DNA from 3 places in the Priestia sp. SRI_019 genome. Region 1 is predicted to be linked to each of the others. Evidence: riboswitches for the same ligand, from Rfam matches in the RefSeq annotation. Region 1 holds a riboswitch; each other region holds the start of a gene.
The links. A riboswitch is a leader RNA that binds a small molecule or an ion and turns the genes downstream of it on or off. The one in region 1 is predicted to bind lysine.
Positions count from the first base shown of each region.

Region 2: linked by a shared signal. The riboswitch ahead of lysA (diaminopimelate decarboxylase) and the one ahead of AC2YJL_RS00880 (aspartate kinase) in region 1 are both predicted to bind lysine.
Region 3: linked by a shared signal. The riboswitch ahead of AC2YJL_RS11525 (amino acid permease) and the one ahead of AC2YJL_RS00880 (aspartate kinase) in region 1 are both predicted to bind lysine.

Region 1 covers NZ_JBYCZN010000001.1:173,360-183,884, forward strand. Annotated here, with positions in the region: gene fadR (fatty acid metabolism transcriptional regulator FadR) at 84-668, shown strand; gene AC2YJL_RS00855 (enoyl-CoA hydratase) at 749-1,522, shown strand; gene AC2YJL_RS00860 (electron transfer flavoprotein subunit beta/FixA family protein) at 1,541-2,314, shown strand; gene AC2YJL_RS00865 (electron transfer flavoprotein subunit alpha/FixB family protein) at 2,341-3,321, shown strand; gene trxA (thioredoxin) at 3,731-4,045, shown strand; gene uvrC (excinuclease ABC subunit UvrC) at 4,270-6,036, shown strand; lysine riboswitch at 6,102-6,279, shown strand; gene AC2YJL_RS00880 (aspartate kinase) at 6,421-7,653, shown strand; gene AC2YJL_RS00885 (YslB family protein) at 7,704-8,231, opposite strand; gene AC2YJL_RS00890 (succinate dehydrogenase cytochrome b558 subunit) at 8,721-9,329, shown strand; gene sdhA (succinate dehydrogenase flavoprotein subunit) at 9,359-10,525, shown strand, end outside.
Region 2 covers NZ_JBYCZN010000002.1:432,735-443,259, reverse strand. Annotated here, with positions in the region: gene AC2YJL_RS12555 (dicarboxylate/amino acid:cation symporter) at 1-909, opposite strand, end outside; gene lysA (diaminopimelate decarboxylase) at 962-2,290, opposite strand; lysine riboswitch at 2,436-2,618, opposite strand; gene AC2YJL_RS12545 (CBO0543 family protein) at 2,685-3,197, opposite strand; gene AC2YJL_RS12540 (NAD(P)/FAD-dependent oxidoreductase) at 3,533-4,651, shown strand; gene AC2YJL_RS12535 (YckD family protein) at 4,725-5,039, shown strand; gene AC2YJL_RS12530 (PAS domain-containing sensor histidine kinase) at 5,193-6,917, shown strand; gene AC2YJL_RS12525 (DUF1292 domain-containing protein) at 7,005-7,268, shown strand; gene AC2YJL_RS12520 (acyl-CoA dehydrogenase) at 7,426-8,670, shown strand; gene AC2YJL_RS12515 (SDR family oxidoreductase) at 8,648-9,421, shown strand; gene AC2YJL_RS12510 (long-chain-fatty-acid--CoA ligase) at 9,441-10,525, shown strand, end outside.
Region 3 covers NZ_JBYCZN010000002.1:229,635-240,159, forward strand. Annotated here, with positions in the region: gene parE (DNA topoisomerase IV subunit B) at 1-117, shown strand, start outside; gene parC (DNA topoisomerase IV subunit A) at 114-2,540, shown strand; gene AC2YJL_RS11490 (alpha/beta fold hydrolase) at 2,753-3,574, shown strand; gene AC2YJL_RS11495 (LysE family transporter) at 3,560-4,201, opposite strand; gene AC2YJL_RS11500 (YqcI/YcgG family protein) at 4,354-5,121, shown strand; gene AC2YJL_RS11505 (cupin domain-containing protein) at 5,096-5,404, shown strand; gene AC2YJL_RS11510 (cysteine hydrolase family protein) at 5,426-6,013, shown strand; gene AC2YJL_RS11515 (GNAT family N-acetyltransferase) at 6,104-6,595, shown strand; gene AC2YJL_RS11520 (hypothetical protein) at 6,699-7,067, shown strand; gene AC2YJL_RS11525 (amino acid permease) at 7,103-8,542, opposite strand; lysine riboswitch at 8,645-8,829, opposite strand; TPP riboswitch at 9,004-9,104, shown strand; gene thiT (energy-coupled thiamine transporter ThiT) at 9,137-9,745, shown strand; gene AC2YJL_RS11535 (ethanolamine ammonia-lyase reactivating factor EutA) at 9,902-10,525, shown strand, end outside.

The DNA of each region.
Region 1 (10,525 bases):
AACATAATTGACAGATACTTGCGGTTTCTTTATTATAAAGATATGAATGAATAATCATTCATATTTTAAAGGAGCGTATAAGATTGAGAAGAAATAAGCCAAAGTATAAACAGATTATCGATGCAGCTGTAGTAGTAATAGCAGAAAACGGATACCACAATGCTCAGGTTTCTAAAATTGCTAAGCAGGCTGGAGTTGCAGACGGTACGATATATTTATATTTTAAAAACAAAGAAGATGTCTTAATTTCTTTGTTTCAAGAGAAGATGGGACAATTTGTAGAAAAAATTTATGAAGAACTGGCGGGAATTGAAACCGCGGCAGAAAAACTTCATGTGTTAATTGACAAACATTTTTCGTTTCTAGCAGAGGATCATCATTTAGCTACAGTGACACAGCTCGAACTGCGTCAATCGAACAAAGATTTAAGATTGAAAATTAATGATGTATTAAAAGATTATCTGACTCTCATTGATTCTATTTTGCAGACAGGAATCGAAACGGGTGAGTTTTCTGAAAATATAGATATTCGTCTTGCGCGACAGATGATTTTTGGAACGATTGATGAAACTGTCACAACATGGGTAATGAACGATCATCGATATGGTCTAATAGAATCGGTAGATAAAGTCCATTCCCTGCTGTTAAACGGCTGCAGCGGCTCATAATCGTAAGTGAGCCTGCTGCTCCCCTGCGAGGGGAAAAAGCGCAAGGTAATGAAAATAGAAAGAAAGGGTGGCGTAAACAAATGGAGATTATCCAGGTTGAAACTGTTGATGCAATAAGCTTCATTACGTTAAATAGACAACCTGCTAACGCTTTGTCTCAAGCTTTATTAAAAGATCTTTCAAGTGTTTTGAAACATTTGGAAGATAGTAAAGAGACAAGGGTTATCGTTATTAAAGGTGAAGGGAAATTTTTTTGTGCCGGAGCTGATATAAAAGAATTCACATCACTTCAGCAGGAAAAAGAATACGAGAAGCTTGCTGTTAACGGTCAAGAGCTCTTTGAGTATATTGAAAATTACCCAAAACCAGTGATTGCAGCTATTCATGGAGCTGCTTTAGGCGGAGGATTGGAGCTTGCTATGAGCTGCCATATCCGTTTGGTAACAGAAAACGCTAAGCTGGGCCTGCCTGAGCTTCAGTTAGGAATTATACCAGGGTTTGGAGGAACTCAGCGATTGCCTCGTTATGTAGGAGTTCATAAGGCTTGTGAGATGATGCTGACAAGTGATCCAATATCCGGAAGCGAGGCAGTGGAGTTAGGATTGGCAAATGCAGCTTTTGAAGAAAGTCAGCTTATCAATGAAACATTTTTACTTGCTAGAAAAATTGCCAAAAAAAGCCCAATCTCTGTTAAAGCTACCTTGCAGCTGCTTCAGCATGTAAAAACAGATGCTTACTACAGCGGCATTAAAAAAGAAGCGCAGTTTTTTGGAAGCGTATTCAAAAGCCGGGATGCTCAAGAAGGCGTAGCCGCTTTTATTGAAAAGCGCCAGCCTAAATTTTTAGGAAAATAAGCTTAGGAGGGGAATTGAATGAATATTTACGTGTTAGTAAAAAGAACATTCGATACAGAGGAGAAACTTTCATTAAAAAATGGTCAAATTGTTGAAGATGGGGCTGAATTCATTATTAATCCTTACGATGAGTATGCAGTTGAAGAAGCTATTCAGCTAAAGGAAAAGCATGGCGGGGAGATTACGGTCGTGAGTGTAGGAGGGGAAGAATCAGAAAAAGAACTCCGAACAGCTTTGGCTATGGGAGCAGATAAAGCGGTTTTAATCAATACGGAAGATGACATAGAAGATGGCGATCAGTACACGACTTCTAGGCTGCTGGCACAGTACTTAAAAGAACAATCTCCTGACTTGATTTTGGCAGGAAACGTAGCGATTGACGGAGGTTCGGGCCAAGTGGGACCGCGCGTAGCAGAACAGTTAGAAATCCCTTATATCACGACCATTACAAAATTGGATATCGAAGGTGAAAAAGTAACTGTTGTACGCGATGTGGAAGGTGATTCCGAGGTTATTGAAACGTCGCTTCCTCTTTTAGTAACAGCTCAGCAGGGACTTAACGAACCTCGCTATCCATCTCTTCCAGGGATTATGAAAGCGAAGAAGAAACCGTTGGTTGAAGTGGAATTGGATGATTTAGATTTAGATGAAGATGATGTAGAAGCAAAAACAAAGACAATTGAAATTTATTTGCCTCCGAAAAAAGACGCAGGACGCGTATTACAAGGAGATATAAAAGATCAAGTGACAGAACTGGTCAATTTACTGCATAAAGAAGCAAAAGTCATTTAATAAGTCAAAACAATGGGGGTATTGCAATGGGACGCAAAGTGTTAGTTCTAGGAGAAGCACGTGATGGGGGATTACGAAACGTATCGTTTGAAGCGATTTCCGCAGCATCTACTGTAGCTGACGGTGGAGAAATTGTTGCAGCGTTAGTAGGAAAGAACGTAAAAGCTTTAAGTGAAGAGCTTATTGCGTACGGAGCAAATAAAGTTGTTGTGACGGAGCATGAAGATTTAGCTGCTTATACATCAGATGGTTACGCTCAGGCGTTATTAGCCATCATTGAAAGTGAACAGCCTGAAGCTATCGTATTTGGCCATACGGCTCTTGGCAAAGACCTAGCGCCAAAACTGGCAGCTCGCTTAGACAAAGGACTTATCTCCGATGTGACGGATGTAGAAGTTGGAGGGGATCAAGTAGTCTTTACCCGCCCAATTTATTCTGGTAAAGCATTTGAAAAGAAAATCATGACCGATGCTTTTACGTTTGTCACGATTCGTCCAAATAATATTTCACCGCTTGCAAAAGAAGAGGGACGTACAGGCGATGTAGAGGATTTAAATGTTGAAATCAAAAACCTGCGTACAGTTGTAAAAGAAGTTGTACGGAAAGCAACGCAAGGGGTTGATTTATCCGAAGCAAAAGTCGTGATTGCAGGTGGTCGAGGTGTAAAAAGCACGGAAGGTTTTGGACCTCTCCAAGAACTAGCGGACGTGTTAAATGGAGCTGTTGGGGCATCTCGCGGAGCGTGCGATGCAGATTACTGCGACTATTCTCTTCAGATCGGTCAGACGGGCAAAGTAGTCACACCAGATTTATACATTGCCTGCGGAATCTCAGGAGCCATTCAGCATTTGGCCGGCATGTCAAATTCAAAAATTATTGTTGCCATTAACAAAGATCCTGAAGCGAATATTTTTAAAGTAGCTGATTACGGAATCGTTGGAGATTTATTTGAAGTGGTGCCTCTACTAACGGAAGAATTTAAAAAGCTGAAAGTACAGTCTGCGTAAGAGGCTGGGACAAAAGGATTTTAGACGAAGTGAAAAACGAACCATTGATCAAGATGTTTGATTAGTGGTTCGTTTTTTTGTTGGGGTAAACTTTATGTGTGTGGGTCTTTCTAGCAGTTGATTTCTGTGCCAGACTCCCGGGGAAAGCGAAGTCTTGCATAGAAATCAACTGCGGTGGCACAAGCGGTTCAGCCTTTGTATACTATTTGTTCACCTTTAGATGGAATTCATTTCGTTATGTCTCAACCTCACGGAAAACGAAATTTTCTACGTATGTTTTTATGTGAATTGTACAAACTAGAGCGGAGAATAAACAGTATAAATGTAAGCAAAAAGTTAGCAAACCTTATTTGAAGGTGATATACTGTGAGTAGAATTTGGATATTGCATATATTTAGGAGGAATTAAAATGGCTATTGCACATGCTACAGATAAAAACTTTACAGATGAAATTAAATCAGGCCTAGTGCTTGTTGACTTTTGGGCACCATGGTGCGGACCTTGTAAAATGATTGCTCCAGTTCTTGAAGAAATTGATGGCGAACTTAACGATAAAGTTAAAATCGTGAAAGTAGACGTTGATGAAAACCAAGAAACAGCTGGAAAATTTGGTGTTATGAGTATCCCAACTTTAGTATTATTTAAAGATGGAGAGAAAGTTGACCAAGTAGTTGGTTTCCAACCAAAAGAAGCATTAACAGAATTAATTAATAAACACGCGTAAGTCAAAACCTAGCTCAGGCTAGGTTTTTTCTTTTTCTCCACTTTTTCTCTTTTGGGAATACTTTTATTTAGCGAATATGCGTTCGTTTGTTTTATACTAGATGTAAGGAACACCGTCATAAATCCGGCTTATGTGCATGTATTGTAAAGCAGGAAAGAATGTAGGTTACGCTTCATAAGCGAATGTATAGATGGACAGAGTAAGAGAAGAGGAAGGAGAAAAGTATGAATGATTATTTAAAAGAAAAGCTGGCTATTTTACCGGATCAGCCCGGCTGCTACTTGATGAAAGATAAATATGGAACGGTCATTTACGTAGGAAAAGCAAAAGTATTAAAAAATCGAGTGCGCTCCTACTTTACCGGATCTCATGACGGAAAGACGCTTCGACTTGTAAACGACATTGTCGACTTTGAATATATCGTCACATCTTCTAATTTAGAAGCGCTTATTTTAGAAATGAATTTAATTAAAAAGCATGATCCAAAATACAATATTATGCTTAAAGATGATAAGGGCTATCCCTTTATTAAGATTACAGCTGAAAAACAGCCCCGCCTTGTTATTACAAGAAAAATAAAAAAAGATAAAGGGAAATACTTCGGTCCTTATCCTAACGTCCAAGCTGCAAATGAAACCAAGCGGCTTCTTGATCGCATTTATCCACTAAGAAAGTGCTCTACCATGCCAGACAGACCTTGTTTGTATTACCATATCGGGCAATGTCTAGCTCCTTGCGTAAAAGAAGTAAAAGAAGAGCAAAACAAACAAATTATTGAAAATATCACGCGGTTTTTAAATGGTGGATATGAGCATGTCAAAACAGAGTTAACTGAAAAAATGTTAAAAGCTTCAGAAGAACTTGACTTTGAACGGGCTAAAGAATATCGAGATCAAATTGCTCATATTGAAGCGACAATGGAAAAGCAAAAAGTAACGTTTAATGATTTTGTTAATCGAGATGTGTTTGGCTATTCTTATGATAAAGGCTGGATGTGTGTTCAAGTTTTCTTTATTCGCCAAGGGAAATTAATTGAGCGAGAAGTTTCTATGTTTCCTTTTTATAAAGAGCCAGAAGAAGATTTCTTAACTTTTATCGGTCAGTTTTATGCCAAAAATATTAAGCCAAAAGAAGTGCTGGTTCCAGCAACGATTGATGCAGAGTTAGCTGAGAAATTAGTAGAAGTAGAGGTTCAGCATCCAAAGCGAGGCAAAAAGAAAGAATTAGTAGAACTTGCGTGTAAAAATGCAAAAATTGCGCTCGGTGAAAAATTCTATTTAATTGAACGAGATGAAGAGCGCACGGTCGGCGCAGTTGAACGGTTAGGAGAAGAGCTTGGAATTGCAGCGCCTTACCGGATTGAAGCATTTGATAACTCAAATATTCAAGGGACAGATCCCGTTTCTGCGATGATTGTTTTTGTTGATGGGAAACCGGAAAAGAAAGAATATCGCAAATATAAAATTAAGACCGTAAAGGGACCAGATGATTACAGTTCCATGAGAGAAGTCGTTCGCAGACGGTATTCCAGAGCGTTAAAAGAAGGTCTTCCGCTTCCAGATTTAATTGTTGTAGATGGAGGCAAAGGGCATTTAGCTGCAGTACAGGACGTTCTCGAAAATGAATTGGGACTTTTAGTGCCTACAGCAGGTCTTGTCAAAGATGATAAGCACAGAACCTCCAACCTGATGATTGGTGAGCCTCCTCAAATCATACCGCTTGAACGCAATAGTCAAGAATTTTATTTGCTTCAGCGAATTCAAGATGAAGTTCACCGCTTTGCGATTACCTTCCACCGTCAAGTGCGCTCTAAGTCCGCTTTTCAGTCTGTTCTGGACGACATTCCGGGAGTGGGAGAAAAGCGTAAAAAAGCTTTGTTAAAGTATTTTGGTTCGGTGAAAAAATTGAAAGAAGCAACGGTTGATGATATTCGAAATTCAGGTGTTCCTCAAAACATCGCTGAAAAAATTTATGAAACATTGCAAAAATAGTCTTGAAATAATAGAAAATATTTGATAAGCTATTAACTAATTTCATACGACACTTCATCAAATGAAGTGAAGATAGAGGTGCAAATTTAATCAGTACGTATCAGGAAGGGTATGAGCTCTTATGAATGATGCGGAAAGGGAAATTTGCCGAAGTGAACATTACCTCATAGTAATGATTGCTGGTTCTGCGTTGAATAAACGTAGGATTGTCAAGATGTAGATTCTTGGAGAGCTATCTCACGGCAGTGGACGGTTATGTTTTATAATTTTCGTTCGTTAAGCAATGAGAGCTCATCTCATTGCTTTTTTTATTGTCTGAGTAAAAAAATTTAGCTTCTCATCATCCTGCATATGCAAATTTATTGAAAAGGAATGAACAAAATTATGGCATTAATCGTTCAAAAATTTGGTGGAACATCTGTTGGTTCTGTTGAACGTATCCAACATGTAGCAAACCGTGTTATTCAAGAAGCAGAGCGCGGTAACCAAGTAGTTGTTGTTGTATCGGCAATGGGCAAAACTACAGATGCACTGGTGAAATTAGCAAGTGATATTACGGACAGTCCAAGCAAACGCGAAATGGATATGCTTCTTACAACTGGAGAACAAGTAACGATTTCCCTGTTAACAATGGCTCTTCAATATAAAGGGTATGAAGCAACTTCGCTAACAGGTTGGCAAGCTGGTATCCAGACGGAAGCAGTTCACAGCAATGCACGAATCCAGCACATTGACACGACTCGTATTCAAAGCCAATTAGATAGAGGTCGAATCGTAGTAGTAGCTGGATTCCAAGGCTGTTCAGAAGATGGAAGCATTACAACATTAGGTCGAGGCGGCTCTGACACGACGGCAGTAGCTCTTGCCGCAGCATTAAAAGCTGCAAAATGTGATATTTATACAGACGTAACAGGAGTGTTTACGACAGATCCGCGCTATGTAGAAGATGCTCGTAAGCTTCACTCTATTTCATATGACGAAATGTTAGAATTAGCTAATTTGGGAGCAGGGGTGCTGCATCCGCGCGCCGTTGAGTTTGCAAAAAATTATCAGGTACCGCTAGAAGTGCGTTCAAGCTTAGAAAACGAGAATGGAACGATTGTTGAGGAGGAAGTTTCAATGGAACAAAACTTAGTCGTAAGAGGAATTGCGTTTGAAGATAATATTTCACGAGTGACAATTGAAGGGTTAAACAACGAGTTGCAAACTCTTTCTACTATTTTTACAGCATTAGCAAAAGAACAGTTAAATGTGGACATTATTATTCAAAACGTAACGGCTAATAATCGTCTTTCTATCTCATTTTCTATTAAAACTGTAGACGTAGATGCCGCTCTTGCCGTCTTAAAAGAGTATAAATCTACTTTAGGATATACGCGTATTGAACATGAAAGCAGTCTGGCTAAAGTATCAATTGTCGGCTCTGGCATGATTTCTAATCCAGGCGTTGCAGCCGAAATGTTTGAAGTGCTGGCAGGAGAGAAAATTGAAGTGAAGATGGTCAGCACGTCTGAAATTAAAGTATCTACAGTTGTACCGCACGCTGATATGGTAAAAGCTGTTGAGACGCTTCACGTAGCATTTGAATTAGAAGAGCAGCAAGCAGTGCAAGTATAAAGAAGAGAAAAAGACGTGGTATTTCCACGTCTTTTATATATACATATTTCCTATTTTTTATAACGCTCCGCACGCGTTTCGGTAGGTAAGATATCTTTTCGGTCCCACTGTACCGAAATCAGCACTTTTCCGTTCTTTTCTTTATGTGTTAAGTAGGCTTCTGTTAGGCAGTTGTTTTGACGCTGAATCTGTTCAGCTACAAATCCTGACTCAAGATGAAACGAACAAGTTTCCTGCTGAAATCTTTTGCTGACCACATCACCTGATAACTCAAGCTCTAGTGAATATTTATCTTTTTTTGCAAGCGTCAGTGTTCCCCAGGAAGCTGCTTTAAAAAAAGCGACGATTTCATCCATTGTATTTAACGGGTATTTCCGCGCAAGGTGTTTTCCTGCCCAGTATGAAATGGTATTTGTTTCGTCTCCAAGAAGCTCTGGAATTAACACGTCACGCAAAAGGCTGTATCCGAAATATGAAACGTGATCAAGAGTTCTCTCTGTTTCAGCTGTGACATTAGGTTCTGATGTTTCCATCGTCTCTTCAAGTTCTTGCTGTGATTCTGTTTGTAAATTGCTCATGCTTTCCCCTCTTTCTTTACTACTATTATATACAAATCTAAAAAACCTCTCACGCATTTTTTTAATAAAATGTAAGAGGATCTTTATTATGGTAAAAAGAGTTAGATGTAAAGATAAAAAATCCATAATATACCTTTTAAAAGGGTACTTTTACCTGTGTAAATGTTTTGTGAACTTGTTTACAATAAAAGTATAAAGTAAACGCTTACTTAGTTGTGGCAAGCAATATTATAATAGAAAGAAAAAATCTGTAACATCAGTATAGTAAGCGGTAACAAATATAAAATTTTATAAATTTATATTTTATAGAAGATTTAAACATCTTGCCTTGACGCTCTTAATCGATGGGAGTAAAATTAACCTGTCACATACTTTATTAGGAAATGCAAAGGTTTTCATTTCCTGTATTCACGATTAATCTATTTGTCTAGTGGGAGTAAGAAAGTTCTTCACAAACTATGTTCATTTAACTAAGGGGGGTCTACGCAGATGGCGGCAAACAGAGAGTTTCAATATCGGAGAATCCATTCATTACTTGGGGTAATACCAATCGGGATTTTCTTAACACAGCATTTAGTTGTGAATCATTTCGCGACAAAGGGAGAAGAATCATTTAATCAAGCAGCTCACTTCATGGAGAGCTTACCTTTCCGCTATGCTCTAGAAATTTTCATTATTTTCTTACCAATCGTTTTTCACGCAATATACGGTCTTTACATCGCATTCACTGCTAAAACAAACGTTAACAACTACGGTTTTTTCCGTAACTGGATGTTTATCCTTCAGCGTGTTTCAGGTGTAATCACACTTATCTTCATCACATGGCACGTATGGGAAACCAGAATACAAGCTGCGCTTGGAAAAGAAGTAGATTTTCAAATGATGGAACGAATTTTAAGCAACCCGGCAATGCTTGCATTCTACATAGTTGGTGTTGTATCTACGATCTTCCACTTTGCAAACGGTCTATGGTCATTTGGAGTTAGCTGGGGGTTAACTGTAACACCACGTTCTCAAAGAATTTCAACTTATGTGACATTAGCAATCTTCTTAGCACTTACATTTGTAGGTGTTCGTACATTATTCGCATTTGCATAAAATTAAGGTTTTGAAGGAGTGGGGTTCCGATGAGTAACGGAAAAATCATCGTAGTCGGTGGCGGTTTAGCTGGCTTGATGGCAACAATAAAAATTGCTGAGTCTGGCAAGCAAGTAGATTTATTTTCACTAGTTCCGGTAAAAAGATCTCACTCAGTTTGCGCGCAAGGTGGAATCAACGGAGCCGTAAATACGAAAGGTGAAGGGGATTCACCATGGGAACACTTTGATGACACAGTGTACGGCGGAGACTTTTTAGCCAACCAGCCACCTGTAAAAGCAATGTGTGAAGCAGCTCCTGGTATTATTCACTTACTTGACCGCATGGGTGTTATGTTTAACCGTACTCCTGAGGGTTTGTTAGACTTCAGACGATTTGGCGGGACGCAGCATCACCGTACGGCTTTTGCTGGGGCAACAACGGGTCAACAATTATTGTATGCATTAGATGAGCAGGTTCGTCGCTATGAAGTTGCCGGACTTGTGACAAAGTACGAAGGATGGGAATTCTTAGGTGCTGTTCTTGATGATGAGCGCAGCTGTCGCGGAATTTCTGCACAGAATTTAAAATCAATGGAAATTAAAACGTTCCCAGCTGACGCGGTTATTATGGCTACAGGTGGACCTGGAATTGTTTTTGGAAAATCGACGAACTCAGTTATTAATACCGGTTCAGCGGCATCTATCGTGTATCAGCAAGGTGCATACTATTCAAACGGAGAGTTTATTCAAATTCATCCAACTGCTATCCCAGGAGATGATAAGCTTCGTCTTATGAGTGAATCTGCTCGTGGAGAAGGCGGACGCGTTTGGACATATAAAGACGGTAAACCTTGGTATTTCTTAGAGGAAAAATATCCTGCATACGGTAACTTAGTACCTCGTGATATTGCAACTCGTGAAATTTTTGACGTCTGCGTAGCGCAGAAGTTAGGAATTAACGGAGAGAACATGGTTTATCTGGACCTTTCACATAAAGATCCAAAAGAGCTAGACATTAAACTTGGAGGTATCATCGAAATCTATGAAAAATTCATGGGCGATGATCCGCGCAAGGTGCCAATGAAAATTTTCCCAGCCGTACACTATTCAATGGGCGGTTTATGGGTGGATTACGATCAAATGACAAATATTCCTGGCTTATTCGCAGCTGGTGAGTGTGATTATTCACAGCACGGAGCGAACCGTTTAGGAGCA
Region 2 (10,525 bases), on a different contig from region 1:
ATGCGTGTTTGCTCCTAATGGAATCACCGTTTCAGCGATATCCAGCGGCACACCCATTTTCTTTGTTGCATCTAAATTGACCGGAATAGATGCAGCAGAAGAACAGGTAGCAATAGCGGTGATAGAAGGAGCAGCTGCATTTTTCCAAAACAACTTAATTCCTGCTTTACCGCCAGCAATCCATGCATATAGCGTAAAGAAACCGAAATAGTAAACGATTGCAATTAATAAATAAAGAATAAATGCTCTAGCGTACCCTTGTAAGATCTTTGGTCCAAGTTCTCCTACTACAGTAGCAAAATAGCATCCTAAACCAATGGGGGCATAGTACATCACGATTTTAACAACCTTCATCGATACTTCTTGACCCGAAGTCAGAAATTTCGCCATAGGCTGTCCTTTTTCACCGGCCATTGTGGTAGCAATACCGAAAATAACGGCAAAGACAATTAATTGTAAAATATGCTCTTTCGAAAATAACTGAACAAAATCAGGTACAGTAAATGTGCTAACAAGCTGATTTAAAAGCGTCATTTTTTCAGCTGTATTTTCACTGTCACCCATCAATTCTTTAATGGCAGAAGTATCTACATTATGTAGCGGATTGTAAAGTGATGCGCCTAAAAAGCCTAAAACGGCTGAAACAGCAGCAGTGGCGACAAACACAACGGCAATTCCTAGCATAATTTTACCAAGACGTTTCATTTCGTTCATGTTTGCAATCGCCGAAGCCACACTAAAAAAGACAAGGGGAACGATAATCATGAACATCAAATTAAGAAACAAATCACCAAAAGGCTTCACGACTGCCACATCGGGTCCAATAGCATATCCTGCTATCCCGCCAATTAAAATAGCGAGAAGCAGAATAAGCGATGATCTGTACGTTTTAAATACACTTAAAACCATAGTTAGATTTCCTCCAAACAACAATAGCTTCTTTACTACGCAAGAACAGCTATTATTTGCTCATTGCATACGTAGTAACGACTGGCTTTACATCTTTACGCACCAAATCTTCGTATGTTTCTCGCTCTACAGCAAGACGAGCTTCTCCATTTTTCACAAATACAACAGCAGGGCGCGGAATACGGTTGTAATTGCTAGCCATTGAATAGTTGTAGGCACCTGTAGAGGACACTGCTAATAAATCTCCTTGATTAACGCGCGGCAAGTCAATATCCCAAATAAGCATATCTCCTGATTCACAGCATTTACCCGCAATTGATACTGTTTCATCTTTTTTATCCGTCACTCTATTAGCCAAGACAGCTTCATGTTTTGCATCGTAAAGAGCAGGACGGATATTATCAGTCATACCGCCGTCAATTCCTACGTATTTGCGTACACCTGGAATCTCCTTCGTTGATCCAATTGTATAAAGCGTTGTACCTGCTTCTCCTACGATGCTTCTTCCAGGCTCAATCCAGACTTCTGGAAGGGTATAATTCTGTTCAGTTAACGTGCGGCTTAGCTTTTTTGTCAGTGCATCTACATAATACTCAACTGGAAGAGGAGAGTCGCTTTCGGTATAACGAATACCAAAACCACCACCTACGTTTAAAACTTTTACTTCAAATTCCATTTTATCACGAATGCTGAATAAGAAATCAGTTAAAATATCAATGGCGCGAGAAAAACCATCTACTTCAAAAATTTGCGAACCAATATGACAATGAATGCCTAAAAGATCGTAGTAAGGCTTTTCTAACGCAAAACTTACCGCTTTCATGGCTTGGTCATTGGAAAGACCAAATCCAAATTTTGAGTCTTCCTGTCCGGTCATAATATACTCATGTGTATGGGCTTCAATCCCTGGAGTAACACGCAGAAGAATAGATGCTTTCTGTTTGCGCTCAGCTGCTAAGGCATGCAGAACTTCAAGTTCGGTAAAGTTATCAACAACAAAACAGCCAATATTCGCATCAAGAGCCATTTCCATTTCTTCAATCGTTTTATTATTTCCGTGAAAATGAATGCGTTCAGCTGGATATCCAGCTTCAAGCGCTGTAAATAATTCGCCTCCTGAGACCACATCTAGTGACATATCAAGCTTCGTTAAAAGGCTAGCCATTTCCATACAAAGAAAGGCTTTCCCTGCATAGGCGATTTGATATGAAAATCCGCTTCTTCGAAAGGCTGAATGGAAGGCCTTGCATTTTGTCTCAATTAATTCTTGATCGTAGATGTATAGGGGAGTGCCGTATTGTTTTTTCAGTTCGACCGTATCGCACTGCCCAATTTCTAAATGATTGCTGCTGTTAATTTTACTCGTTCCATGTAAGTACATAATCCGTATCCCTCCATTTAAATCATTCAACTATAACTTTGAACTTTGATGGTCAGTAGAAAAACACAAAAAAGACCCGTGAAGTGATGTTCACGCGTCTTGGTTTCATAATAATAAAATATTATTACATTCTAGGCATCAACATCTCTTCAATAGCTCTCCACAAACCAAATGGTTTGTGACAGCTCAGCATTTATTCAATACTGAACCAGTATATGAACACAATGGATGTTTATATACTTCGGCACGAAATCCCTTTTACTTATCTTCACAGACTCCATTAGTCTCCAATAAGTGACTCTTGATTTCATGCACCTCTATTCTCAGAGAGGAAAATTATATTTAAATGTAATTTCTATTATATTTCCTTTTCCTCCGTCTAGTCAATGAAAAGTTAAGGCATAGGAATATCAAAAAGAATAAATAAGAAAGCTATGAAGCTGCCAGATAGAACCCAAGCGGCCAGTGCTGTCTTCTGATGGATGACTAAAAGTGAGAACGTGACAATATTGAAGAGAAAAGAACACAGCAGAGACCATCCATAATGATGAGTAATACTGTGATTAACATAAGCAATGAACTCAATCACAGTAAATAAAAGCGCCCACAAAAGAATCCACCACAGCCGGCCGCTTACATGCAGCGGCAGCCTTCCTAAAAAAACCGGTATAACAAACGGATAAATAATTAAGGTTATTCCAAGGGAAACCATTAGGTGATCGGGTAGAAAAAGGTGATCAATACCAACAGGGTGAAATACCCATACGCGGTGATGAAACAGCAGTACTTCATAAAGCAAATTCCCCGTGACCCAAAACAGCAAAGTAGGATAGTATTCTTGATACCTTCGCCACTTGCCAAATAGTAAACCAAGAATGATAAAAAATAATACAAATGAAGATTGCATACGCTCTCCTTAAAATAATGGTTATTTCTTTTTATTTACATATTATAGTGGTTTTATTCTTTCATTTTTTTATTCAGAAACTATAATAAAAAAGCGGTAAGCGCAGTGTTAAATATGGGTGATCACTATTTGTGGTTTGCTTCATCTCACCATAATTCCCGTAAAAGAACTTATTGCGCTTTTGTTTACAATGAAAGGAACTATATGTCAAAGTCAGCAAGACTCAAAAATAAGCTCAAGATAGCTCCGCCTAGTATGTGACTTCTTTTTTTGCTATGCTAAAGTTGCGTACATATAGCATAAGAATACTAGAAGAAAGAAAAGGGTGTTTTGGTATGAAAACATACATCGTAGTTGGAGCTGGGATACTTGGAGCTTCTACAGCATATCATTTAGCAAAAGCAGGAGCAGATGTGACATTGGTAGATCGCAAGGATGCTGGTCAAGCTACTGATGCAGCAGCAGGAATTGTTTGTCCATGGCTTTCGCAGCGTCGAAATAAAGCATGGTACCGCTTAGCAAAAGGCGGCGCCAAGTACTATCAAACATTAATTCAGCAATTAGAAGAAGATGGAGAAACGGATACGGGATATAAGCAAGTGGGAGCAATTAGCTTACATACTGATGAACAAAAGCTTAAAAAAATGGAAGAACGAGCATATAAACGTCGGGAAGAAGCTCCCGAAATAGGCGAGATTACACGTTTATCCGCCAAAGAAACACAGGCTTTGTTTCCGGTTCTTTCGGAAGAATACAGTTCAGTTCATATTAGTGGAGCCGCTCGCGTTAACGGAAGAGCTCTTCGAAACGCACTTGTGAATGCAGCGAAGAAAAACGGTGCAAAAATAATAGAAGGAAACGCAGAACTTCTTTATGAAAATAATCAAGTAACGGGCGTTGCCGTAAATGGGCAAACCCTTATAGCAACTACAACAATCGTGACAGCAGGAGCGTGGGCAAATCAATTACTAGAGCCTCTTGGAGTGAAATTTTTAGCAAGCTTTCAAAAAGCGCAAATTGTCCACTTGCACCTTCCAGATTTAGATACAAAAGACTGGCCCGTTGTGATGCCTCCAAGCGACCAATATATTCTTTCGTTTGAACAAGGTCAAATTGTCATTGGAGCAACACATGAAAACGACACGGGTTATGACTTGCGAGTAACTGCTGGGGGGCTTCATGAGATTTTTTCAAAGGCCTTATCAATTGCACCCGGCTTAACAGAAAGCACAGTCTTAGAAACAAGGGTAGGGTTTCGACCATTTACTCCAGGCTTCTTGCCAGTCATTGGAGCTCTTCCGGTTTACGAAGGAATACTAGTAGCCAATGGTCTTGGAGCTTCAGGCTTAACGTCGGGTCCTTATCTTGGTTCAGAGCTTGCTAAATTAGCACTTGAAATGGAAATGGAAATTGATCTTAGCGACTATGATTTAAGAGGAGCTATCGAGTCTTAAGTAAACAGAATGAATGAAAACAAATAGAGGTTCGCAAACTATAACTACTATATGATGAAAGGAAGTAGATTGTTTGCGAAAGATTATGATAAGTGCAGCAGCAGCTTTTTTACTTATGAGCGCGACGCCTGTATTAGCGGAAAACCATCCTCAGCCAGAAACAAAAGACGTGCAGCTGACATCTCAGCAAAAGCAGGAATTGTCCGTGCTGTACAAAGAAATACTAGCAAAAAAGAAAGAAATACTTTCAAAATATGTGGAGTATGGCGTGTTAAGCAAAACGGAGAGTCAAAATATTTCTTCACATATGGAAAATCGCTATCAGCATATGGAGAAAAATGGTTTTGTGCCGAAGCGACACTGTCATAAAATGCATCATTCAAAGTAATTCATATTCACATAAAAAAGCGCCTTTACAGGCGTTTTTTTATGTGAATGAATGGAAAATATCCGCTTCTTTATCTAGTAAATTCTAAAATCCTCATGTAAAATTAAGAGAATGAGAACGAGTAGGAAAGATGCTAGTGAGGGGTAGGTAAATATGAACGAAAATAAAAAAATAGTCCGATTACATGCAGAAAATCATTCAGATGAGGCGCTAGGAATCATATTTGCTTACAAACAAAAAGATGACTATCTTGTTTACAGTATGTATCAAGGTGAAAGCGTTCATGAGCAAAAAATCCCTCTGGAAGAATGGGTCTCGTATGAGCATTTTTTCGAAGCACTAAATAAAAAGAAAAAGCTTATGTACGAGCTTCAAATAAATGATAAACGCTATGTAGTAAACTTAACCCCTTTATCTTACACAGAAAAGCCTGAAATCATGGGACATTGCGTGAATATAACTAGTTATCAGGAGAAAAAAGAACAGATTCAGCCTTTTATTTATCATAACGCAGATGCTGTTGCTGTCGTTGACTTAGAAGGTAAAACGCTTCAAGTGAACCCTGCGTTTGAGAATACATTTGGCTGGACGTTTGAAGAAATTTATCAAAAGCCTCTTCCGATTATACCTTCGTTTTTAAAGGAGCCAGTGTGGGAACTTCATAAGACCATTCAATCAGGTGAATCGAAAACGGAATTTGAGACGGTCAGACAGCATAAAGACGGTCATTTAATTAATGTAAGCGTCACACTATTCCGCGTTAAAAATATGAATGATTGGCCGCTATGCATTGCTTTTGTCTATCGAGATATAACATCACGCAAGCAGGCCGAAACGGCTTTAAAAGAAAGTGAAGAACGCTACCGAAGCTTGATTGAGTTATCGCCGGAAGCGATTATCGTTCATAGTGAAGGTAAAATTGATTACATCAACCCTGCAGGAGCTAAAGCGCTAGGATACAAAAGTCCTCAAGACGTATTAGGAGCTTGTGTTTATCAGTTTGTTCACCCTGATTACTATGATGTTGTAAAACAGCGAATTTATCGAATGAAAACAGAAAATAAATCTGTAGACCTACAGGAAGAAAAGTTTATTCATAAAGACGGTCATACGATTGATGCCGAAACCATTGCCTTTCCTATTCCCTATATGGGAAAGCAGGCCATTCAAGTTTTGTTTCGTGATATTACAGAACGTAAAAAAACTGAAAAATTGCTGCGTGAATCCGCTCAGCTTTCCTTAGTCGGACAGTTAGCGGCTGGTATTGCTCACGAAATTCGAAACCCTCTGACGGCGGTAAAAGGATTTATGCAGTTATTAAAAGAAACGAGCGGTCAGCCTTACTATGTAGAAATGATAAATCATGAGTTAGACAGAATTGAATTGATTACCGATGAGTTCTTGAGTCTTGCAAAGCCTCAAGCGAAAACCTACAGGGACAAACATGTCCAAGATATTTTAGAGAATACTTTAAAGCTAGCTGAGGTGCAGGGGATTACAGAGAAAATTCACGTAAAAAAAGAAATTGATCTTCATCTTCCTCTCGTATTATGCGAAGAAAATCAGTTGAAACAGGTGTTTAGTAATATATTTAAAAATGCAGTCGAATCTATGCCAAGTGGAGGAACCGTAACGATTCAACTAAAAAGGTTTAATCAGGAGAACCTTGTTGTCCGGTTTAGCGACGAGGGGCCAGGCATCACGCAGGAAAGAATGCAGCATTTAGGAAAACCTTTTTATAGTACCAAAGAGAAAGGAACGGGGCTTGGACTGATGGTGTGCTATAAGATCATTCGAGAACATAGAGGAGAAATTAATTTTGTAAGTGAACTTGGAAAAGGAACTACCGTAGACATTCTTTTGCCTTTTAAAAAGTAGATTCTACTTTTATAAGCATGAAACCTTTTCTAAAGGGGAATACATGTTAGTGAACGAATAATGAGGTTAAAATAAGGAGGGAATAAGATGGAACGCATTGAAACGGGAGAGATTTTTACAATTTTAGATGAAAATGATCAAGAGCAAGATATTGAAGTGCTTGGAAAAATGACGATTGAAGGGCATGATTATATTGCCGTTGCGTTTGTGGAAGAAGTTTTAATTGAAACAGAAGAAGAAATTGATGTTTTCTTTTTGAAAATTGAAGATGATGGTGAATGGTCTTCAATTGAAGATGACGAGGAGTTTGAAAAGGTATCAGCCGTATTTGAGGAAATGACATCCGCGTAAACACGAGAAGGAGAGGATAAAACCTCTCTTTTTTTATTTTAAATAATATAATATTTAGAATTTTTCTAAAAATATCTTGCTGAATTATTTCCCTTCATTTATGATGAATATGTAACATACCAACCGGTTAGTAAGTAAATGAAAGCGAGGGACTACCGTGTATTTTTCTTACTCTGACAAAGTAGTGAAGCTGCAAAAAGAATTGACCTCTTTTATGGAAGAGCATATTTACCCAAATGAACGGCTATACGAACAACAGCTGAATGAACAGCCGTCTAGATGGTCAGCTGTTCCTCCGATCATGGAAGAGTTAAAAGAAAAAGCAAAGCAAGCTGGATTATGGAACTTATTTTTGCCAGAAAGCGAATACGGAGCGGGTCTAACAAATGTCGAATATGCCCCTCTTTGCGAAATTATGGGCCGTTCTATTATTGGACCAGAAGCTTTTAACTGCGGAGCTCCTGACACCGGCAATATGGAAGTACTGGTTCGATACGGAACGCCTGAACAAAAAGAAAAATGGCTAAAGCCGCTGTTAAATGGAGACATTCGCTCCTGCTTTTCTATGACAGAACCGGATGTAGGTTCTTCTGATGCGACAAACATTCAGTGCAGTATTGTAAGAGAAGGCGATGAGTATGTAATCAACGGAAGAAAATGGTGGTCTTCAGGTGCGGGAGATCCTCGCTGCAAAGTTGCTATTGTCATGGGAAAAAGCGATTTTACCGCATCTAAATATGAACAGCAGTCTATGATTCTAGTTCCATTAAACACTCCAGGAGTTAAAATCGAACGCATGCTTCCAGTCTTTGGATACGACCACGCTCCTCATGGACATGCTGAAATTCATTATGACAATGTGCGTGTGCCAGCGTCTAATATGCTTTTAGGCGAAGGAAAAGGGTTTGCTATTGCTCAAGGCAGATTAGGGCCTGGACGTATTCATCACTGCATGCGTTTAATAGGAGCAGCTGAAAGAGCGCTTGAAGAATTATGTAAGCGTATTCAAAGTCGTTCTACGTTTAATAAGTTGCTTTCTCAGCAAGGGGTTATTCAAGAATGGGTGGCAGAATCGCGTATTGAAATTGAGCAAGCTCGCTTATTAACATTAAAAGCTGCTTATATGATGGACACAGTTGGAAATAAAAAAGCGCGGAAAGAAATTGCTATGATTAAAGTAATGGCTCCTGCTATGGCTTTAAAAGTCATTGATCGCGCTATTCAAGCATTTGGAGCAGCAGGTGTTTCAGAAGACACGCCGCTTGCGGCACTTTGGGCAAATGCTCGCACTCTGCGCCTTGCTGATGGTCCAGATGAAGTGCACAAAGCACAGCTTGCAAGGCTTGAGCTAAAACCCTATCAAGAAAAGGAGGCAACCTATGCACATAAAGGATTTGTTTGATTTAACTGGCAAAACAGCTATTATTACCGGCGGAGGCAGAGGATTAGGAGAACAAATGGCAGAAGGGCTTGCAGAAGCAGGGGCAAACATTGTTCTATGTTCGAGAAAGAAAGAAGCATGTCAGCAAGTAGCCGACCGATTGGCCCGCCTCGATGTAAAAACGCTCGCCTTAACTTGCGACATCAGTCAGCCTGAAGATATTAAAAATGTCGTGCATCAGACAATTGAAACATTCGGACGTATTGATATTTTAATTAATAACAGCGGAGCTACGTGGGGTGCTCCGGTTGAAGAAATGCCTCTTGAAGCATGGCAAAAAGTGATGAATATTAATGTTACAGGAACGTTTTTAATGTCCCAAGAAGCTGGAAAAGAAATGATTAAACAAAAAGCTGGCAAGATTATTAACATTGCTTCGATTGCCGGTCTTGGAGGAACGGATCCTCAGTACATGGATACAATCGGGTACAACACGAGTAAAGGAGGGGTCATTACGTTTACAAAAGATTTAGCTGTCAAATGGGGACAGCATAATATTCAAGTTAATGCGATTGCGCCGGGATTTTTCCCTACTAAAATGTCAGGTGCGATTATGGAACAAGGAAAAGATTATTTTCTAAGTCAAACCCCTTTAAAACGCTTTGGCTCCGAAGCTGATTTAAAAGGAGCAGCTGTTTTTCTTGCTTCTGCGGCGTCCAATTATATTACGGGAGATATTCTGACAGTAGACGGTGGAGTTCATGCTATGTGAATAAGAAAGGAGTACCTTGATGGAAGACGTTAAAAAATGGTTTACACCTTATCCAGAAGCCTACACTCATGACATTCACATCGAAGATATTTCACTATTTGATATGCTGAAAGAAACAGCCGAACGTTATCCTGCTCATACGGCAACGCGCATGTATCAGCATACGTTAACGTACCAGGAGCTGTATCATTCAGTTCGCGTATTTGCAGGAGCACTACAGAAAAAAGGGATTGAAAAAGGAGATCGTGTAGCAATTATGCTGCCAAACTGTCCGCAATATATAATAAGCTATTTCGGCATTGTAGCAGCGGGCGGCATTGTTACTCAGGTCAACCCTATGCTTGTCGAACAAGAGCTAGAGCATATTTTAAACGATTCCGGGGCAAAAAAAATCATTATACTCGATGATTTTTATACGAGACTTCAAGAAATAAGAAATCGCGTTGATATAGAAGAAGCGATAACCGTCAGCTTGCAAAAACCTTTTGTTCCTGCATCACCAGACCTTTCCTTCCTAGATTTTTTAACCATAAAACATGAATTTAATCAGCCGGTTATCCATCCATCACACGATATTGCTGTTCTTCAGTATACGGGAGGAACGACCGGACCATCTAAAGGTGCGATGCTTACACATACAAACATTTACACAAACGCAGTTCAATCATACGAAATATTTAAGCATGATATTGAATTGGGAAAAGAAAAATGCTTAACCGTTATTCCATTGTTTCACGTATTTGGCATGACTTCCTGTATGCATTTATCAATTCTTTGCGGAAATGAAATATTGCTATTGCCGCGTTTTGATTTGGAAGAAGTACTAAATACAATAAAAAAAGAGCAGCCTAGTATTTTTCCCGGTGTTCCAACTATGTATGTTGCTATTACCAATCATCCTCAGGCAGAAGAATACAACATCGAAAGTATTCGTATCTGCAACAGCGGCAGTGCGCCGATGCCTGTTGAGCTGATGAAAGAGTTCGAACGAAAAACGGGCGCTAAAGTGTTAGAAGGGTACGGGTTATCAGAAGCATCTCCTGTGACGCATTGCAACCTGCCGTTTTGTGAGAGAAAGCCAGGTACAGTCGGACTTGGCGTTCC
Region 3 (10,525 bases), on a different contig from region 1:
AAAGTAGAACCTCGCAGAAAATGGATTGAAAGCAACGTAGCGTTTGGATTAGAAGAAGATCCAAATATTTTAGATAATGAAAATGTATTAACGGTCGCAGAGGAGGACGTACAATGACACAAACAGAACGCTTTTTAGATTTACCTCTTGAGGATGTACTAGGCGACCGTTTTGGTCGATACAGTAAATATATTATTCAAGAGCGTGCACTGCCGGATGCAAGAGACGGGTTAAAACCCGTTCAGCGCCGTATTTTATATGCAATGCACGTAGATGGAAATACAGCAGAAAAAGGCTTTCGCAAGTCAGCCAAAACTGTAGGGAACGTAATTGGTAACTATCACCCTCATGGTGATTCATCTGTATATGAGGCCATGGTTCGAATGAGTCAAGAATGGAAAGTTAGAAATGTATTAATCGAAATGCATGGAAACAACGGAAGTATTGATGGAGATCCCCCAGCAGCAATGCGTTATACAGAAGCTCGCCTTTCATCGATTGCTGCAGAACTTCTACGAGATATTGACAAACAAACGGTTGAGTTTGTGTCTAACTTCGATGATACAAGCAGCGAACCAACTGTGTTACCGGCTATGTTTCCTAACTTGCTAGTAAATGGATCCACGGGTATTTCAGCTGGTTATGCTACAGAACTTCCTCCTCATCATTTAGGTGAAGTAATTGACGCAACGATCATGCGAATTGATAAACCAACGTGTACAATTGAAGAGTTGATGACGGCTATTCAAGGTCCTGATTTTCCTACGGGAGGAATCATTCAAGGGGTAGACGGGATTAAGAAAGCCTACGAGACAGGTAAAGGAAAAATTATTATTCGCGGAAAAACGGAAGTGGAGTCCATTCGCGGCGGAAAACAGCAAATTGTTATTACGGAAATTCCGTTTGAAGTAAACAAAGCCAACCTTGTTAAGAAAATGGATGAGCTTCGTTTAGATAAAAAAGTGGAAGGCATTGCTGAAGTTCGCGATGAAACGGATCGTACCGGTCTACGCATCGTAGTAGAATTAAAAAAAGATGCAAATGCTCAAGGAGTACTTCACTATCTCTATAAAAATACGGATCTGCAAGTACCTTATAATTTTAACATGGTTGCTATTGCTAAAAAGCGACCAAAGCTTATGAGTTTGGCTAATATTCTTGATGCTTATATTGATCATCAAAGAGAAGTGGTAACAAATCGTTCTAAATATGAACTGCAAAAAGCACGTGAACGTGAACATATTGTAGCGGGATTGATTAAGGCCCTGTCGATTTTAGATGAAGTTATTGCGACGATTAGAGCTTCTAAAGATAAGCGCGACGCTAAAAATAATTTAATTGCCAAATATGAATTTACAGAACCTCAAGCAGAGGCGATTGTATCGCTTCAATTATACCGTTTGACAAACACGGATATCACAGCTCTACAAGCGGAAGCCGAAGAGCTAGGTGCTAAAATTAACGAGTTAGAAGAAATCTTACATAGCGAGAAAAAACTTTTTAATGTAATCAAAAAAGAATTACGCCGTGTAAAGAAGCAATATAGTACAGAACGCCGCTCAAAAATTGAAGCGGAAATCGAAGAAATTAAGATTAATCTAGAAGTGATGGTTCCATCTGAAGAAGTGATGGTGACAGTCACAAAAGACGGATACGTAAAACGAACAAGCCTTCGTTCTTACACCGCGTCTAACGGGCAAGACTTCGGTATGAAAGATACGGACCGAATTTTAGCGAAGTATGAAATTAATACAACCGAAACGCTACTCATCTTCACAAACAAAGGGAATTATTTATATATGCCAGTGCACGAACTTCCTGATATCAGGTGGAAAGACATGGGGCAGCATATCATGAACATTGTTCCAATTGATAAAGAAGAGCAAATTGTACGGGCGATACCGGTGAAAGAATTTAAAGAAAATCAGTATCTGCTTTTCTTTACGAAAAATGGTATGGTCAAAAAATCAGAATTACTTCAATATAAAGCACAGCGCTACTCCAAAGCTCTTGTCGCCGTTAATTTAAAAGGCGATGATGAAGTAATCGATGTATATCAAACGGATGGTAAAAAACAAGTGTTTATTGCCACTCGTTCTGGCTACGGACTGCGTTTCCGGGAAGAAGAAATCAATATTGTAGGAACTCGCGCTTCTGGTGTGAAAGGAATTAACTTAAAAGACGATGATTATGTTGTAAGCGGCGTTATCTTCGATGAAGATGAAGCTCTATCAACTGAATTATTTATCGCCACGCAGCGAGGAGCTGTGAAAAAGACAAAAATTACTGAGTTTGAAGAATCAGCACGAGCAAAACGAGGGCTAGTGATGGTCCGAGAACTAAAAGCTAATCCGCATCAAATTGCAAAAGTAAAAGCAATCTCTAAAGAACATTACATGATAGTGGAATCATCTAAAGGTCAAATCGAGCAGGTTGATCCGTCTACAATGCGAGCTAGTGACCGATACAGCAACGGTTCATTCGTATTGGACCAAAGCGAAGCTGGCAATTTAGTTGATGTGTGGCTGGAAGAAAAATAACAAAAAAAGCAGTAAAGTTTTTAAAGCTTTACTGCTTTTTTCACTTTATATTTTTAAATTAAACTATGTTCTAAATAAACAATATAAAAGAATTACTCTACTCCTCATCCCAAATAAACATTATACACATCCTACACAGGCCTATAAGAAACTTTTGAATGTTCCAATTGTCCTAAACATATATATATAAGAACAACTAGGAGGTGTTATACATGAACTATTTTATTCACGTAACTCCTAAGACTAAACTTTTTGTTCGGGATATCGGAAAAGGGGAACCCGTTCTTTTCCTTCACGGGTGGCCTGTTAACGCTAAAATGTACGAATACCAATTTACAACATTGCCGGCCCGAGGTATTCGATGTATCGCTCCTGATCTTCGAGGATTCGGAAAATCAGATGCGCCTTTCACCGGCTATTCTTATAATCAATTAGCGGATGATGTTCGCATGTTAGTAGAAAGATTGGAGCTTAAAAATTATACGCTCGTAGGCTTTTCTATGGGGGGAGCCATTGCCATTCGATATATGAGCAGACATTTAGGATATGGCGTGAAGAAGTTAATTTTATTAGGAGCAGCGGCTCCTAGTTTTATTCAAAAAACTGATTTTCCATATGGACTTCCTTCTGAAGAAGTATATACAATTATTCAAAATACGTATAGAGATCGTCCTAACATGCTTGAAGAGTTTGGGAAAAAGTTTTTTAATCAGCCAACCAGTTCAGCTTTTAGAGGGTGGTTTCAAGATTTAGGTTTAGAGGCATCCGGTCATGGAACGATTAAAACTGCGGTGTCTTTACGAGACGAAGACTTACGGGAAGATTTAAGTCAAATTTTCGCTGAGACATATATATTACACGGAAAAAAAGATCAAATTTGTCCATTTGATCTTGCAAAAGTTATGAATCGTCATATTTCATTTTCTACACTTCTTCCATTTGAAAATAGTGGACACGGCCTTTTTTATGATGAACGTGAGAAAGTAAATGACACTCTTATTGAACTCATTGCTAAAAGCTCAGCCTATAAGTAAGGATATACACTTAAAACCGAACTGGCAGCCAAATAAAAAAAGTAAAAACCCGGCACCTAACGTAATGAAACGAAGAAGCTTAGGTGTGATAAATTTTCTTGTGAAATGAATGCTGCAGGCAATATTTAAATTCCAAAGAAGGATGCCAAAGATAATAAAGAAACTGTGAAAAAAGACAGATAGCCACGTTTGACTGTGGAGGCTTTCGCTTAAGCTTGACCCAAATACACCAAACCAAAACACAATATTTAAAGGGTTCATAAGAGCAATGAAGAAGCCTGAAAAAAACGATTTATCTCCTTTAATAGAGGGTTTATTTACATCGACTGAAAAGGAACGAGAGACAGCTTGTTTCATACTTTGAAAGCCAACAAATGTGAGCATGACAAAACCAGTTGCATACAGGGAAACAGTAACAGCCTGCATCTGAACAAAAGGCGTTAACCCTATTAAAATGAGGAGCATAAATAAAATGTCGGCCGTCATGCCTCCTAAACCAACTAGCCAAGAAGCCCAAAAACCTTTTGTCAGCCCTTTTTTAATCATCTCTATATTAATTGGACCTACCGGTGCTGCGAGACTAATACCTAGAATTATTTGTTTTATAGCAATCAAAAACCATTCCACAAACACAGCCTCCTTTCTAACTTGTCCAATAGTAGCTTATATATATATAGATTAGAGTTTTAAAATTTAGAAGCGACATTTAGTTAAAAATGCTCATAAACTTTCTTTTCTTTAATACACATGTAACGTTGAGTTCCATAAGGAGGGTTTTAATGGCATCAAAAATACTTTTTCGAGCCAATGAGGTTTTAGAGTCAACGCATGTCCCGTTTTGGGGAAAAGATGCTTTTCAATATTTCCAAAGCGATATATTATCAGAAGAAAATCCATTTCCTTGTATATTAGGGGTAGAAGGCTTTAAAAAAGATTTACTGCGGTTTTCATTTGTGACTACTCCTTATAACTACCAAGATATTAGGAATGCAGCGTCGGCACTTAGAGAATACATAGATACTTTTAAAACCATAGGTCGCTATACATCCTTTGTGTTATTCTTTAAGCCTGAACATAAAGAACGTTCAATGGAAGAGTACGAAACGATGTTTTGGGATACGCTGACGTTTCTTCATCAAATTGATCAAAAGAAATGGCCGCAAGACATTCCAAAAGATCCAAAAGATCCATTGTGGGAATTTTGCTTTCACGGAGAACCTACTTTTGTCGTCTGTAATACGCCTGCTCATTCTTTACGTAAAAGCCGTAAGAGCAGAGGATTTATGATTACATTTCAGCCTCGATGGGTGTTTGAAGGAATGACAGGAGATTCAAAAATAGGGAAGCACGTACAAAAGGTCGTCCGTGATCGGTTGGAAACATATGATGACGTATCAGCTCATCCTGAATTAGGATGGTATGGACAGCAGGAAAACCGAGAGTGGAAGCAATATTTTTTGCGCGATGATAACAACTATACTACCGGACAGTGTCCGTTTAAATTAAAAAGGAGTGAGCAGCATGGACGTAAAAAAAGCCTCTATTAAAAAAGGAGTTGGCGGAAAGTTTGAAGAAGTAATTAAAGAACTGCTTCCGGCGTATACTGGATACGTTGAAGTACAGCACGATATTGCTTTTCAAACGCACCCATCTCATACCCATCCAACTGATGAAATTCTTCATATACTTGAAGGATCTATTTACTTTACAGTTGAACATGATACGGTTCTATGTCAGGCAGGAGATCGGATACATTTACCGAAACAAACGGTTCATTCGTCAAAAGCCGGATCTGATGGGTGCACATACGTTATTTCCATTTTAAAATAAAGATGAAAGAAGATGATGCTTATGCTACGTTCCCGGCCAGTGCTGCTGCTTATTGATGTACAAGAAGGATTTTATTCACCACAGTGGGGGGAAAGAAACAATCTAGATGCAGAAAAACATATGCTGACACTACTGCAAGCATGGAGGCGCCAAGATTATCCTGTCATTCACGTACAGCATGCATCAGAAAATCCAGATTCTCCTTTACACCCAAGTTCAAAGGGGTTTCAGTTCAAAGAAGGGTTTGGTCCACAAGAAGACGAATACTTAATTCGCAAACACGTGAACAGCTGCTTCATTGGAACAGAGCTAGACAGTTATTTAAAAGCAAATGGCTATGATACGCTTATCTTAATAGGACTAACTACTAATCACTGCGTCTCTACGACTGCCCGCATGGCTGGAAATCTAGGGTACAGGACGTACGTTGTAAACGATGCAACAGCTTGCTTTGATTGTATGTCCTACGATGGAAAAACAAGGCTTCCTGCAGAAGATGTACATACATTCGCACTGTCTTCTTTGCATGAGGAGTTTGCGACGGTCGTTTCTACAAAAGAGACACTTCAAGTTCTTCAAACCTTTCAATATGCTCAAAATCACAACTGATGTGCATGCGCACATCGGTTTTTTATGTAGATTATGTTTATTAAAAGAAGTAAAATAAAGATAATTCTATACTATAAGGAGTTTGTACATATGATCATTCGTTATGCTAAAGAAGAAGATTTACCTATGCTTGTTGAAATTTATAACCAGTCTGTTCAAACAAGTGCTGCTACTTTTGACTTAACGCCTGTAACGGTAGAGCAAAGAAGGAGCTGGTTTAATAATCATATTAGCAATGAACTTTTTCCGCTTATTGTCGCAGAAAAAGATGGGGTAGTAGCGGGCTATGCTTCGCTTTCTTCTTATCGAGATAAAGAGGCGTACATTCAAACGGTAGAGCTATCGATTTATATTGATAAAAACCAGCAGGGGCATGGCATTGGAAAAAAGCTTATGAAGCGAATTTTGGAATTAGCTAAAGAACTCAACCATCACGTTGTCATTTCAGGGATTACAAAAGGGAATGATATCAGTATCAAAATGCATGAGCAATTTAATTTTACATTTTGCGGAGAATTTAAAGAAGTAGGCTGGAAATTCGATCAGTGGCAAGATGTTCTTTTTTATCAGCTTATTTTATAAGATGTATGACACCTTTACACATTGCAACGTTTTAGTTTCATGTGTAAAGGTTATTAAAATAATAAGTCGTTTTATTATTTTAATACGAAAGGTGTTAGCTATCATGAATACACATGTTCAATATCAGCATCTAAGAGCTATTCCAAAAAAATGGTCCAAAAAAGAACTGCATATCCAGCTGAATAGAATCAAACACAACTCTGAACTATCTACTATAGCAGCAGATCCGCTTTTTCATCTGTTAGAATGTACTCATTCGGGCCTTCAAACTAAACAAGAAATCATAGACTACATCCAAAGCATTCCTACTCATCAACTTCTATCTTTTGTAACCCATTTAAGCAGGTTAATTCAGCATATTTATTATATAGAAGCTGCTGATTACTGTAATCGCCCCCTCAAAGGTTATATGCTTGTTATGAAAAATCAGCCCGCCTATATATCTCTTCATTTTGCTGATCAGGTCACATAAAAAAGCTCTCTATTCAAAAGAATAGAGAGCTTTTTTTATTCGTATTTTTTTACTGTTACTTGGCATTCTTTTAACGGAATAAGTTTTGACTTTTTCGTCCATTTGTATCCTAACCAAACAATTAAGAATAAAGGAAGTCCGATATAAGAAACAAGTACACCGTACCAGTCAATCGAATCACCCGTAAACGCCGAATAGTTTTGACCTAAAATGACAACAGCACATAAAATAAAGGCAAAGATAGGACCAAACGGGAAAAGTTTTGCATGATATGGAAGTTCACTCAAATCATGACCTTGGGCAACAAATGCTCTTCTAAAACGATAGTGGCTGATGGCAATTCCTAACCAAGCAATAAAACCAGACATACCAGAAGCGTTAAGTAACCACGTGTATACCGCACCGTCTCCAAAAAATGAAGCACCAAATGCAAGTGTACCGACAAGTGCCGTTGCGATTAAAGCATTAACCGGAACGCCTCGTTTATTTACTTTTGCTAAGAACCTCGGTGCTTTTCCATCTTTCGCTAAGTTCCACAGCATACGCGTAGAAGCATACATACCTGAGTTACCAGCAGATAAAACGGCTGTTAAAATAACGGCATTGATAGCTGATGCTGCAAACGCCAGACCTGCTCGTTCGAATATTAAAGTAAATGGACTTACCCGCACATCATCACTTGCTAATGAATCCGCTGTGTATGGAATAAGCATCCCGATAACAAAAATAGCTAAAATATAAAATAACAAGATGCGCCAGAAGACTTGTTTAACTGCACGAGGAACCGTTTTTTCCGGATCTTCACTTTCTCCAGCTGCGACTCCAAGCAACTCTGTTCCTTGGAATGAAAAACCAGCAGCCATAAAAATACCTAAGACAGTAAAGAATCCACCGTGAATGGGTCCATCACCAAGCGTGAAGTTTTTAAAACCTGGTGCTGCATTGTTAAAGATACCAAAAATCATCATAATACCAATAACTAAAAAGATGATAACCGTTACTACTTTAATTAACGAAAACCAAAATTCAGATTCACCAAATCCTTTTACAGAAAGGTAGTTAAGCCCAAACATAATTAATAAAAACAGGGCACTCCATAAAATAGAAGAAGAGTTTGGGAACCAAAATTTCATAATAAGGGCTCCAGCAGATAATTCAGCTGCAATCGTAATAGCCCAGTTATACCAATAGTTCCAGCCGAGAGCGAAACCAAAGGATGGATCTACAAACCGAGACGCATACGTACTAAACGAACCGGCTTCAGGCATATAAGCTGCGAGCTCCGCTAGGCTGGTCATCAAAAAGTAAACCATGACACCAATGATAGCGTAAGCTAAAAGCGCTCCCCCAGGTCCTGCTGTGTGAATTGCTCCACCACTTGCTAGGAATAAGCCGGTTCCGATGGCTCCTCCTAATGAAATCATCGTTAAGTGGCGAGATTTCAACCCACGTTTTAATTCTTGCTGCTCTTGCATAGATAAATACTCCTTTCGAATGTACGGAAAGAGACGGGATAACATAAAAAAAGCCCGCAGTATATGTGCGCGCTTTTAAATCTGAAAACCGCGTCAACCTTCCGTGAAGATAGCTCTTCACATCACTCGCATGATGTGACAGTTCTGTTCCTGTTCGGAGACAGCCCCAGCTTAAATCAACCGAGAAGTGATCTAAACTTCGGCAATTTTTCCTTTCAAGCAACATCCTCAATGTTCTCTGCATTTCCGTTGCTTTACTATTAAAAACTGCGACCTCTACCTCATCGATTAGGATGAGGGTTTTTTATATTCATTTGACATAAAAGAAGTATACCAAATACTAAAACGATTGTCATTATAAAAAATAGATTCAGAAAATAGAAACATCTTTGAAATCTCTCGAATCTATTTTGTTACATATGATATAATGAATGTTGTCATAATACTACATAAATATCCGAACGTACCACAGGGGGAGCCGCCGTGCTGAGAGTGAACAAATTGTTCAGACCCTTCGAACCTGTTAGTTAACGCTAGCGTAGGAATGTGGGAATAGTAGCATATATTTGCTTACTCCTGTGTAAACCGTTTGATATGAATGATTCAAAAACAGGAGTGAGAAACGTGAATAAAGCATTACCTTTACAGGCTAAAATTGAAATAGCTATTTTTGCAGCATTAGCACTTCTACTTGATCTTTTGCCTTCCATTAAGATTGCAACGGCTGTGAGTATTTCGTTCTCCATGGTGCCCATTTTTATTATGTGCTTTCGCTGGGGAGTAAAAGGCGGGGCTCTATCTGGTCTATTATGGGGGCTTTTACAGTTGGCAACAGGAACGGCTTATATTTTAACAGCGCTGCAAACGTTTATTGAATATATTGTGGCTTTTGCTTTTATAGGTTTTGGAGGTATTTTTTCGCAATCTATTAAAACAAATTTAGCTAACAATAACAGATCAAAAGCTTTTGTTTTGATTGTTTTATCCCTTATTATCGGCAGCTTCGCACGGTATTTCTGGCACTTTATTGCGGGTATTATTTTCTGGGGATCATATGCGCCAAAGGGCATGTCCGCTCTATGGTATTCTTTTTCAATGAACGGGATTTCAATGGTAGGATCACTAATAGCCTGCTTAATCATTCTTTCACTATTAATTCCATCGGCATCAAGAATGATTATAACTAAATCACACTCATCATAAGCAAAAAGACTAAATCTACCAAGATTTAGTCTTTTTTGTCATTTGTCACCTTTGTTTACACAAAAGTGTGTCAGGTTTGATAACATAGTTAGTGAAATATTCAAAAAACTGTTTTATGATAATCACCATATTCAAACGAGATAAAGGATTGATAGCATGCTACAGAAATGGATCACGAGCATAGGTTTAGATATTGGAACAAGCACAACGAAACTGATTGTAAGCAAGCTGTTAATAGCAAATCAACAAAATCAGTTTACGCTGCCAGGCTGTCAAATTATTGATCGTCGCGTAACCTATGCAAGTTCTATCTATACCACCCCTATGCTAAACGATGTTGAAATCGATGTTCAAAGATTAACGGTACTACTAGAACAAGAGTATAAGAATGCAGGAATCTCCTTAGATCAAGTGGAAGCAGGTGCTGTTATCATCACAGGAGAAACGGCCAGAAAGCAAAATGCAGAAAGTATCGTTCACTATCTAGCCGAACATGCTGGGGATTTTGTTGTTGCAACAGCTGGCGCTGACCTGGAAGGAATATTAGCAGCAAAAGGATCAGGAGCAATCGAACATTCTGCTGAAACAAATGCAGTAATTGCCAATATTGATGTAGGAGGAGGAACTGCTAACATCGCTTTATGTCAAAATGGAAAAGTTATAGAAACGTTTACACTGCATGTGGGGGGAAGATTAATTCGTCTGAATTCAGACGGTTTTGTCACCTACGTTTCGTCTCATTTAACTGAATTTTTGGAAAATAATTCTTTAACACTGCGA